2 regions of the Actinokineospora sp. NPDC004072 genome follow, and region 2 is predicted to be linked to the other one. Evidence: riboswitches for the same ligand, from Rfam matches in the RefSeq annotation. Region 2 holds a riboswitch; the other holds the start of a gene.
The links. A riboswitch is a leader RNA that binds a small molecule or an ion and turns the genes downstream of it on or off. The one in region 2 is predicted to bind glycine.

Region 1 (5,854 bases), on a different contig from region 2:
GGCCAGGGCGGCGCGGTAGGAGCGGGCCCAGGTGCGCAGGCCCTCGCGCCAGTCGGCGGCGAAGGCGCTGGTGTCCACCGCCTCCATGATCCCGTCGGCGATGTCCTGGAGCAGTTCGTCCTTGGTCTTGTAGTGCGAGTACAGCGACGGGGCCTGCACGCCCAGCTCGGCGGCCAGCCTGCGCATCGACAGGGCGGGCAGGCCGTCGGCGTCCACCATCGCCAGCGCGCGGGCGCGGATGCGCTCGCGGCTCAGCAGCGGGGTGCTCGGGCGGGGCACGCTTGATGTCTCCCAGGTCACGCCCGGCCGTGGTTGCCCGGGCATCGGGGCCGATCCTATCCTGGCTTTACCTAACACCGTACGGTTTGATGGGGCGGCACGCATGGACCTCTCGCTCACCGACGAGCAGCAGGCGCTGTGGGACCTGGCGCGCGACTTCATCGACCGCGAGGTCGTGCCCAACACCCGGGAGTGGGACCGCCGCGAGCAGGTGGACCGCGCCATCGTCGGCAAGCTGGGCGCGGTCGGGTTCCTGGGCATGACCATCCCCGAGGAGTACGGCGGCTCCGGCGGCGACGCGCTGTCCTACTGCCTGATGATGGAGGAGTTGGGCCGCGGCGACTCAGCCATCCGCGGGATCGTCAGCGTGTCCCTGGGCCTGGTCGGCAAGTCCATCGCCGCCTGGGGCACCCACGAGCAGAAGCTGCGGTGGCTGCCGCGGCTGTGCGCGGGGGAGTCGCTGGCCTGCTTCGGCCTCACCGAGCCCGACACCGGCTCCGACGCCGCCAACCTCGCCACCCGCGCGGTCCGCGACGGCGACGACTACGTCATCACCGGCTCGAAGATGTTCATCACCAACGGCACCTGGGCCGACGTCGCCCTGATCTTCGCCCGCACGGGCGGCCCCGGTCCGAAGGGGATCAGCGCGTTCCTCGTCCCCACCGCGGCCGAGGGCTTCACCCACACCGAGATCAAGGGCAAGCTCGGCCTGCGCGGGCAGTCCACCGGCGAACTCGTCCTCGACGGCGTGCGGGTGCCCGCCGAGCACCGGCTGGGCGCCGAGGGCGTCGGCTTCAAGATCGCCATGTCCGCCTTGGACAAGGGCCGGATGTCGGTGGCCGCGGGCTGCGTCGGCCTGGCCCGGGGGGCGCTGGAGGCCAGCGTGCAGTACGCCAAGGAGCGCGAGCAGTTCGGCAAGCCCATCGCCGCCTACCAGCTCGTGCAGCAGATGCTGGCCGACATGGCCGTCAACACCGAGGCCGCGCGCCTGCTGGTCTGGCGGGTCGCCGACCTGGTCGAGCGCGGGCTGCCCTTCGGCACGGTCGCGTCGATGGCCAAGCTCTTCGCCAGCGAGAACGCCGTCAGCGCGGCGAACCTGGCCATCCAGGTCTTCGGCGGCTACGGCTACCTCGACGAGTACCCGGTCGCCAAGTACCTGCGCGACGCCCGGGTGATGACCCTCTACGAGGGCACCAGCCAGATCCAGAAGCTGCTGATCGGCCGGGCGCTGACCGGCATCAGCGCGTTCGCCTAGGCCGGCCGTGGACTTCGCCCTGTCCGAAGAGGAGACCCAGATCCGCGACTGGGTCCGCACGTTCGTCCGCAAGGAAGTCATGCCGCTGGAGGCGGAGGTGCTGCGGCGCGAGCGCGCCCACCAGCCCGGCCTGCCCGCCGACGAGTTGCGCGCGTTGCAGCTCAAGGCCAGGGAATCCGGCTTCTGGGGCGTGCAGACGCCCGAGGAGTACGGCGGCATGGGCCTGGGCGCGGTGCTCACCGCGCTCGTCGAGGTCGAGCTGGGCCGCTCGTTCGTCCCGTTCCGCTTCGGCGGGCACGCCGACAACATCCTCTACCGCGGCGACGACGAGCAGAAGCGCCGCTACCTGCTGCCGACGATCGCCGGGGAGCGCCGGTCGTGCTTCGCCATCAGCGAGCCGGGCGCGGGCTCGGACGCCAGGGCGATCCGCACCACCGCCCGCCGCGACGGCGGCGACTGGGTGATCAACGGCGAGAAGACGTTCATCACCGGCGGGCACGAGGCCGACTTCGCCATGGTCTTCGCCCGCACCGAGGAGGGCGTCACCTGCTTCCTGGCCGACCGCGCCGACGGCTGGCGCTCCGAGCCGATCGACACGATGGGCCAGTGGGGGCCTGCCGCGCTGGTCTTCGAGGACGTGCGCGTGCCTGCGGCGAACGTGCTCGGCGAGGTCGGCCGGGGCTTCGAGCTGGCGATGGCGTGGATCGGCCGGGGCCGCTACCTGCTGCCCGCCCGCGCGCTGGGCGCCTGCGAGCGGCTGGTCGAGATGGCCATGGCGCACGCCAGCACCCGCGTCACCTTCGGCGCGCCCATCGCCGACCGGCAGGCCATCCAGTGGATGATCGCCGACTCCGCGGTGGAGATCGAGGCGCTGCGCTGGCTGGTGCTGCACGCGGCCTGGCTGGTCGACCGCGGCGCGGACTCCCGGCACGCCCAGTCGATCGCCAAGCTCTACGGCGGGGTCAAGGCCAACGAGATCGTCGACCGCGTCCTGCAGATCCACGGCGGCATGGGCTACACCCGCGAGCTGCCCGTCGAGCGCTGGTACCGCGAGCTGCGGCTGCTGCGCATCTACGAGGGCACCGACGAGATCCAGCGCCGCACCATCGCCCGCAACCTGCTGAAGGGCCACGCGCGGGTGTCGGGAACACTCGGGTGACCACGACGGGAGGAGCGCACATGGTCAGGGCCGCGGTGCTGGCTGAGCAGGGCAAGCAGCTGGAGGTCACCGAGATCGCCCTGGGCGAGCCCGGCCCCGGCCGGGTGAAGGTGCGCATCGCCGCCGCGGGGGTGTGCCACTCGGACCTGTCGCTGGCCGACGGCACCCTGCGCCAGCCCGTCCCGGCCGTGCTCGGCCACGAGGGCGCGGGCGTGGTCGTGGCCGTGGGGGAGGGCGTGAGCAGCGTCGCCCCCGGCGACCACGTCCTGCTGAACTGGTCCCCGCCGTGCCGGGGGTGCTGGTTCTGCGAGGCGGGCGAGCCGCACCTGTGCGAGCGGGCCGACTGGTCGGGCACCCCGCACGCCACCCTCGCCGACGGCACCCCGCTCCACCCGGGCCTGGGCGCGGGCGCGTTCGCCGAGGAGACGATCGTGCCCGAGGGCGGCGCGGTCCAGATCCCCGCGGACATCCCGCTGGCCGAGGCCGCCGTGCTCGGCTGCGCGGTGCTGACCGGCGCGGGCGCGGTGTTCAACACCGCCGCGGTGCGGCCGGGCCAGTCCGTCGCCGTGGTCGGCCTCGGCGGCGTGGGCCTGTCGGTCCTGCAAGCCGCCAGGATCGCAGGCGCCGACCCGATCATCGCCCTCGACGTGCAGGACAAGGCCGATCTGGCCGCGGCCCACGGCGCCACCCACTTCATCCGCTCCGACGAGAAGGCGGGCAAGGCCGTCCGCGCCCTGACCGGCGGCCGCGGCGCCGACGTGGCCATCGAGTGCGTCGGCCACCCCGCGGCGATCCGCACGGCCTGGTCGGCCAGCAGGCGCGGCGGCCACGTCGTCGTGGTCGGGGTCGGCTCGGCCAAGGCCAAGGTCGAGTTCAACGCCCTGGAGCTGTACTGGTTCGGCCGCACCCTCAGCGGCTGCGTCTACGGCGAGATCGACCCCGCCGTGGACGTCCCCCGCCTGCTCGACTGGGTGCGCAGCGGCCAGTTGGACGTGTCCACCCTCATCACCGCGCGCACGGACCTTTCGGGCATCGAGGACGCATTCGCCGAAATGAAATCCGGCCGCGGCGGGCGCACCCTCGTCATCCCGCAGCGGTCGGAACTTCCGTTCGGGATCGCGCTGGACTAGTGTCTGGCCTGCACAACCGCATATCGGGCCGTACGAGCCAGGACGGGAGAGCCCCCGCAAGCGACGCGGGGCACCGAAGGAGCAAACTCCCCGGAAACTCTCAGGTAAAGCTACCGTCCCAGGCCAGGCCACTCTGGAAAGCAGGCGCGCGGTCAGCGCCTCACCCACGGTGCAAGCCGTCTTGAGCGGCGAAGCTCTCAGGTGCCGATGACAGAGGGGGAGTTCCGCCACCGCAGCGGGTCGGCTTGCCGACCCGCGCCCACCGCAGGAGCTCCCATGCCCGACGTCCGCCCGCCTTCGCCGCGCCACCCACCGGTCAGCGGCGCGTCGCCCGCCGTGGCACGCTGCCGTCTCGATTCCCGCGCGTCGAAGGAGCTGCCCACGCCATGAGCACACCGTCCCCGCTGCACGAGGTCCACCAGTCCCTCGGCGCGTCGTTCACCGACTTCGCGGGCTGGTCCATGCCCCTGCGCTACGGCAGCGAGCTGGCCGAGCACAAGGCGGTGCGCACCGCGTCCGGGCTCTTCGACCTCAGCCACATGGGTGAGATCGCGGTGACCGGGCCGCAGGCCGCCCAGGCGCTGGACCACGCGCTGGTCGGCACCCTGTCCAAGGTCAAGCCCGGCCGCGCCCGCTACACCATGCTCTGCGCGGAGGACGGCGGCATCCTCGACGACCTGGTCGTCTACCGGCTGGCCGACGAGGAGTACCTGGTCGTGGCCAACGCCTCCAACGTCGGCACGGTGGCCGCCGCGCTGGTCGAGCGGGCCGCGGGCTTCGACGCCACCGTCACCGACCGCTCCGCCGAGTACGCCCTCATCGCCGTGCAGGGCCCGACCTCGGCGGCCATCGTCGGCGCGGTGACCGGTGCCGCCCTCGACGGCCTCAAGTACTACGCCAGCATGCCCGCCACCGCCGCGGGCCACGACGTGCTGCTCGCCCGCACCGGCTACACCGGCGAGGACGGCTTCGAGATCTACGCCACCCCCGACCAGGCCCCCTCGATCTGGGCAGCCTGCGCCGAGCAGGGCGCCACCCCCGCCGGGCTGGCCTGCCGCGACACCCTGCGCCTGGAGGCCGGGATGCCGCTCTACGGCAACGAGCTGACCGCCGAGCTGACCCCCTTCGACGCCGGTCTCGGCCGGGTCGTGAAGTTCGAGAAGCCCGAGTTCGTCGGCCGGGCCGCCCTGGAGCGCCGCCAGGGGGCCGACCGCGCGCTCGTCGGGCTGCGCGGGGAGGGCCGCCGCGCGCCGCGCCACGGGTACTCCGTGCTCGACGGCGAGTCCACCCCGGTCGGTACTGTCACCAGCGGCGCGCTCTCGCCGACCCTCGGGCACCCGATCGCGATGGCCTACGTCCCCGCCGCCCTCAGCGTGCCGGGAACGGCGTTGACCGTCGACATCCGGGGCGCGAAGGCCCCCGTCGAGGTCGTGGCCCTGCCCTTCTACCAGCGTCCCGCCTGAGCCAGGAGAGTCGACACCGACATGAGCAACCCGCAGAACCTGTCCTACACGGAGGAGCACGAGTGGGTCGACGCGGCCGATCCGGCCGCCGCCACCGTGGGGATCACCGCCTACGCCGCAGGCGCGCTCGGTGACGTGGTGTACGTGCAGCTGCCCGCGGTCGGCGACACCCTCGTCGCGGGCGAGCCGTGCGGCGAGATCGAGTCCACCAAGTCGGTCAGCGAGCTGTACGCCCCCGCCGACGGCGAGGTCGTCGAGATCAACGAGGCGGTGGTCGACACCCCCGAGCTGGTCAACACCGACCCGTTCGGCGACGGCTGGCTGTTCCGCTTCCGGGTCACCGGCGCCCTGGAGCTGCTCGACGCCGACGCCTACGCCGAGCTGACCAAGGAAGAGGGCTGAGATGACCTCCTTCTCCGCCGACCTCGCCGCGGTCGACCCCGAGGTCGCCGCCGCGGTCGACGCCGAGCTGCGCCGCCAGCAGGGCACCCTGGAGATGATCGCCTCGGAGAACTTCGCCCCGCTGGGCGTGCTCCAGGCCCAGGGCTCGGTGCTGACCAACAAGTAC
Region 2 (5,854 bases):
CCGGCCACAGCACCGCCAGCAGCACGGCGAAGACCAGCGCCACGGCCGCCACCAGCCGCACCCGCACCCGCGCCTGGACCGCCTCGGCCAGCACCGCGCCCGCATCGATGCCCGGCGACGGGGCGGTGGCCCTGGTCGGCTCGACCAGCATCTCGGCGACGGCGCGGTCGGCGTAGTCGGGGCTCAGGTGGGCCGCTGCGCACAGGTAGCGGGTGCTGTCGTCGCGGTCGGGCACCGCGGCCGCGACCCGGGGGAAGGTGTCCGTGCGCTCGTCGTGGGCGACCATCGACGCGGTCCTTTCACACAGTGGAGCACTGTGGGTACGGACCGCAACCTAGCGCGTCAGCGCGCCGATGATCGCCCACGACGTGGTTTTGTCACCTCATTGTCCTAAGCGGGCGCTGCCCCGCGGCGCTCAGGCGTAGGCGTCCAGCGGCGGGCAGGAGCAGACGAGGTTGCGGTCGCCCTTGGCCCCGTCGATGCGCCGCACCGGCGGCCACACCTTCGCCGCGGTCGAGCCGGTCGGGAAGGCGGCCTCCTCGCGGCTGTAGGGGTGGTCCCACTTGGCCGCGATGCTCGCCGCCGTGTGCGGGGCGTTCACCAGCGGGTTGTCGTCGGCGGGCCAGACCCCGGCGGCCACCTTGTCCACCTCGGACCGGATGGCGATCATGGCCGCGCAGAAGCGGTCCAGCTCGGCCAGGTCCTCGCTCTCGGTCGGCTCGACCATCAGCGTGCCCGCGACCGGGAAGCTCATCGTCGGGGCGTGGATGCCGTAGTCGGCCAGCCGCTTGGCCACGTCGTCGACGGTGATGCCGGAGGACTTGGTGAGCGGGCGCAGGTCGAGGATGCACTCGTGGGCGACGAAACCGCCCTTTCCGGTGTAGAGCACCGGGTAGTGCTCGCCGAGCCTGCGGGCGACGTAGTTGGCCGCCGCGACCGCGGTCAGCGTGGCCCGCTTGAGCCCGTCGGCGCCCATCATCCGCACGTAGGCCCACGAGATCGGCAGGATCGACGCGCTGCCCCACGGCGCCGCGCTGATCGGGCCGACGCCGGTCGCCGGGCCCGCGGTCGGCTGGAGCGGGTGGTTGGGCAGGAACGGCGCCAGGTGCGCGCGCACGCCGATCGGGCCGACGCCCGGGCCGCCGCCGCCGTGCGGGATGCAGAAGGTCTTGTGCAGGTTCAGGTGCGAGACGTCGGAGCCGAACTTGCCGTAACGGGCCAGGCCGATGAGCGCGTTGAGGTTCGCGCCGTCGACGTAGACCTGCCCGCCCGCGTCGTGCACCAGCCCGCACACCTCGCGCACGGTGTCCTCGTACACCCCGTGCGTCGACGGGTAGGTGATCATGATGGCGGCGAGGTCGTCGCGGTGGGCGTCGATGGTGGACCGCAGGTGGTCCATGTCGATGTTGCCCGCGTCGTCGCACTTGACGACCACGACGCGCATGCCGGCCATGACCGCGCTGGCGGCGTTGGTGCCGTGCGCGCTGGAGGGGATCAGGCAGACGTCGCGCTCGCCGTGGCCCTGCGAGCGGTGGTAGGCGCGGATGGCCAGCAGCCCGGCGAACTCGCCCTGGCTGCCCGCGTTCGGCTGGATGCTGACCGCGTCGTAGCCGGTGACCGCGGCCAGCCAGCCCTCCAGGTCGGCGATCACCTTGAGGATGCCCTGGGCGTCCTCGACCGGCGCGAACGGGTGCAGCTCGGCGAAGCCCGGCCAGGTGATGGGCTCCATCTCGGCGGTCGCGTTGAGCTTCATCGTGCAGGAGCCCAGCGGGATCATGCTGCGGTCGAGCGCGACGTCCTTGTCCGAGAGCATGCGCAGGTAGCGCAGCAGCGCGGTCTCGGAGTGGTGGGTGGAGAAGACCGGGTGGGTCAGGTAGTCGCTGGTGCGCAGCAGGCCCTGCGGGAGGGCGTCGTCGGTGCCGGCGTCGAGGGCGTCGGCGTCGGCGGTCACGCCGAAGGCCGACCACACGGCGGCCAGGTGGGCGCGCGTGGTGGTCTCGCCGGTGGAGATGCCCACGTGGTCGGCGTCGACCAGGCGCAGGTTGACCGCCAGCTCGCGGGCGCGGGCGACGACCTCGGCCGCCTTGCCGGGGACCCGGGCGACCACGGTGTCGAAGAAGCCGTCGTGGACGACCTCGACCCCGCCCGCGCGCAGCCCGGCCGCCAGCACGGCGGCCATGCGGTGCACGCGGGTGGCGATGGCCTTCAAGCCCTCCGGCCCGTGGTAGACGGCGTACATCGACGCGACGACGGCCAGCAGGACCTGCGCGGTGCAGATGTTGGAGGTGGCCTTCTCGCGGCGGATGTGCTGCTCGCGCGTCTGGAGGGCCAGGCGGTAGGCCAGGTTGCCGTCGGCGTCGGTCGACACGCCCACGAGGCGGCCGGGGAGCTGGCGCTCCAGACCGGCGGTGACGGCCATGTACCCGGCGTGCGGGCCGCCGAAGCCCATCGGCACGCCGAAGCGCTGGGTGGTGCCGACGACGACGTCCGCGCCAATCTCGCCCGGGGCGCGCAGCACGGTCAGGGCCAGCAGGTCGGCGGCCACGGCCACCTTCGCCCCGCGCTCGTGCGCCGCGGCGATGAGCGCGGCGTGGTCGACCACCGCGCCGGAGGCGCCCGGGTAGGCCAGCAGGACGCCGAAGAAGTCGCCCTCGGGCAGGCCCCCGGCCAGGTCGGCGACGACGACCTCGATGCCCAGCGGCTCGGCGCGGGTCTCGACCACGGCGATCGTCTGCGGGAAGGTGTCGGCGTCGACCACGAACCGGTTCGACTTGGCCCGCCCGGCCCGGCGCAGCAGCGTCATCGCCTCGGCCGCCGCGGTCGCCTCGTCCAGCATGGAGGCGTTCGCCGTGGGCAGGCCGACCAGCTCGGCGACCATCGTCTGGAAGTTGAGCAGCGCTTCGAGCCTGCCCTGGCTGATCTCCGGCTGGTAAGGGGTGTACGCGGTGTACCAGGCCGGGCTCTCCAGCACGTTGCGGCGGATGACGGGCGGGGTGACCGTGCCGTAGTACCCCAGGCCGATCATCGGGTGCAGCGTGCGGTTGCTCTCGGCCAGCGCGCGCAGCTCGGCCAGCGCCTCGGCCTCCGTCGCCGGGGCGGGCAGGTCCAGCCGCAGCCCGTCCTCCCGGATGGCGGCGGGCACGGCCTGCTCGGCCAGCTCGTCCAGCGACCCGACGCCGACGGTGCCCAGGATCCGGTCCAGCTCGGCGGGCCGCGGGCCGATGTGCCGGTCGGCGAAGGGGGTGCCGTGCTCCAGCGCGGCGAGGGGGATGCGGTCGCTCATCGGCGGGCTCCTCAGACGGGCAGTACCGGGTCGGGCCGACGGTACGGGTGTTCCGCCAGCCCTCCCCCTCTGTCCGTGCCCGAGTTGAGGGCGCCTGAGAGCTTCGTCCGCCGCGGCGGACTTGCACCTTCGGCGGGGCCGTGCCGGGGGTACCCGGCCAGCCCGCTTTCCAGAGGTGTCTACCCCGTGCGGTCCTGGGTGCCTGAGAGGTTCCGGGGAGGATTTGCTCCTTCGGCGCCGGGTTGGGCCTGGTGGGGCCCGCCGGACTCTCCCGCGCGGGATCTGCGACGTGGGTGAGTGTAGCTGGAAGGTGGGGGTGGGCCGGTTGGGCGGGCTTGGTGGCGGGCGTCACAGTCCGGTGCTGGCCGCCTGATGGGGCTTGGGCGGCGTTGCTGCCCTGCGTGGCGTGGTTGCGCGGGGTGGCGGGTCGGTGGGTCGTCCCGCGGTTTGGTGGGTGGGTCGCGCGGTTTGGTGGGCGGGTTGCGCGGCTTGGGTGGTGGGTCCGATGGGGTGAACTCGCATTCGCGGGGACCCCTAAGCGAAACGCCGCTTGGGCGTGAAGAGCGGCGATGCGGGCGAAGCCCGTTCACGCCCCCGCAAGTTTAGCGGCGTTTCGCTCCCCGCGAATGCGAGTCCACCCCATCGGACACTTGGGCGGGGGCGCGTTCCTGTTGGGTGGGTGGTTGCGCTGCTATCCGGCGTCTCGGCTTCCTGGATTCCGTGCCGTCCGGCTATCCGGGTGCCATGTCGTCCGGCTTTCCGGGTTTCCGGCTGCCGTGTCGTCCGGCTTCCGCGCCGGTGGCTTGCTTCCCTGGTTCGGGTTAGCCTGCTGACCTGGCTTTTCGGCGTTGGGTCAGTTCGTCGTCGGTGATTACGGCGCCGTCGGCTCGTTCGGCGGGGAATTCGTGGATGGTGCCGGTGATTTCGCGGATGGCGCCGCTGACGGCGATGCCGAAGACGCCCTGGCCGCCGCGGAGGAGGTCGACGACCTCTTCGGGGGAGGTGCACTCGTAGACGGTGGTGCCGTCGCTGAAGAGGGTGATCTTGGCCAGGTCGCGGACGCCTCTGCGGCGGAGGTGGTCTACCGCCACGCGGATGTTCTGGAGGGAGACGCCGGTGTCCAGCAGGCGCTTGACCACCTTCAGGACCAGGACGTCCTTGAACGAGTACAGCCGTTGGGACCCCGAGCCGTGGGCGCTGCGGATGGTGGGCACCACCAGGTCGGTGCGGGCCCAGTAGTCGAGTTGGCGGTAGGTGATGCCCGCGATCTGGCACGCCGCGGGGCCGCGGTAGCCGACCAGCTCGTCGGGCAGCGATGAGTCCGGGAACAGCTCGCCCTGCTCGGCGTCGTCCGCGTGCTCCCCCATTGCGGAACCGTGCTCCAACACGCCTGCCTCCCCTCGTCCGGTCTGGCGACCGGCGAACGAGACCGCCCGTTCCGCTCGGTGGGAACGCCTCGGCCGCGCCACTCGCGCCGGTGGGCTCGCACACCGGCGCGAATCGGCTCGTCTCCGACGGTAAGACGCCCCCGCCCGGGGGTCAACGCGACGCGCGGAGGCGCGCCGAACCGCACGGTCGGAGATGGCCGCGGGGCTAGGTGTCGGCCCCGCGGAAGTCCTCCGGGGAGACCGAGTCGAGGAACTCGCGGAACTTCTCCACCTCGTCCTCCTGCTCGTCGGGGATGACGAGCCCGGCCTCCTGCAGGACGGAGTCCTCGGCGTGGATGGGCACGCCCACCCGCAGCGCGAGGGCCACCGAGTCGCTGGGCCGGGCGGAGACGCGGATGTCGCCGTCGAAGACCAGCTCGGCGTAGAACGTGCCCTCCCGCAGATCCGTGATCCGCACCTGCTCAAGTTCCCGGCCGAGCGCGCCGATGACGTCCTTGAGGAGGTCGTGGGTCAACGGCCGGGCGGGTCGCACCCCCTGCTGCTCCAGCGCGATCGCGGTCGCCTCGACCGACCCGATCCAGATCGGCAGGTACCGATCGCCCTCGGTCTCGCGCAGCAACAGGATCGGCTGGTTGGCAGGCAGCTCCACCCGCACGCCCACCACGCGCATCTCGCTGCTCATCGGGCTCGCCTCCCTCCGCTCGCTGGGGCACCGGCGTCCCGTATCACCGAGCATCGCTTATCGCCTGGCATCGACGCTACCCGCCGAGGGCAGCCGATGCCGGACAATCCGGCGACGGGCTTGATCACTGGCCGGTCACCCGCCGCAAACCGGACTTGACCAACAGCGTATGCAACCCCACCGACAGCCCGGTCAATTCCCGGGCCTGCTCGGCGGCCTTGCGCTGGTCGCGCTGGCGGTACAGCGGGACGACGACCTGCTCCAGCAGGCCCAGCTCCCGGTCCGCCGCGGCGCGGAACGCGCGCAGGTGCCGCGGTTCGAGGCCGTAGCCGCCCAGCGCGGCGGCGATCCGCACGATCTGCACGCCGTCGGGGTCGTAGCGGCCGTTGTCGTCGGGCCGGACCAGGCCGTACTGCTCCAGCTCGGCCATCAGGGCCGGGGACACCCCGGTGTGCGCGATGACCTCCTCGCGGCTGAGCCGGTCGGCGGCGGCGGGCTTGG

Region 1: another riboswitch for glycine. It lies ahead of gcvT (glycine cleavage system aminomethyltransferase GcvT); the one in region 2 lies ahead of gcvP (aminomethyl-transferring glycine dehydrogenase).

The regions. Positions count from the first base shown of each region.
Region 1 covers NZ_JBSGHB010000002.1:302,039-307,892, forward strand. The annotation lists gene ACWEPX_RS03785 (TetR/AcrR family transcriptional regulator) at 1-324, opposite strand, end outside; gene ACWEPX_RS03790 (acyl-CoA dehydrogenase family protein) at 383-1,534, shown strand; gene ACWEPX_RS03795 (acyl-CoA dehydrogenase family protein) at 1,542-2,693, shown strand; gene ACWEPX_RS03800 (alcohol dehydrogenase catalytic domain-containing protein) at 2,714-3,823, shown strand; glycine riboswitch at 3,857-3,949, shown strand; gene gcvT (glycine cleavage system aminomethyltransferase GcvT) at 4,210-5,286, shown strand; gene gcvH (glycine cleavage system protein GcvH) at 5,308-5,688, shown strand; gene ACWEPX_RS03815 (serine hydroxymethyltransferase) at 5,690-5,854, shown strand, end outside.
Region 2 covers NZ_JBSGHB010000006.1:242,158-248,011, forward strand. The annotation lists gene ACWEPX_RS11880 (hypothetical protein) at 1-286, opposite strand, end outside; gene gcvP (aminomethyl-transferring glycine dehydrogenase) at 416-3,283, opposite strand; glycine riboswitch at 3,343-3,462, opposite strand; glycine riboswitch at 3,463-3,567, opposite strand; gene ACWEPX_RS11890 (MerR family transcriptional regulator) at 4,105-4,650, opposite strand; gene ACWEPX_RS11895 (bifunctional nuclease family protein) at 4,877-5,353, opposite strand; gene ftsR (transcriptional regulator FtsR) at 5,478-5,854, opposite strand, start outside.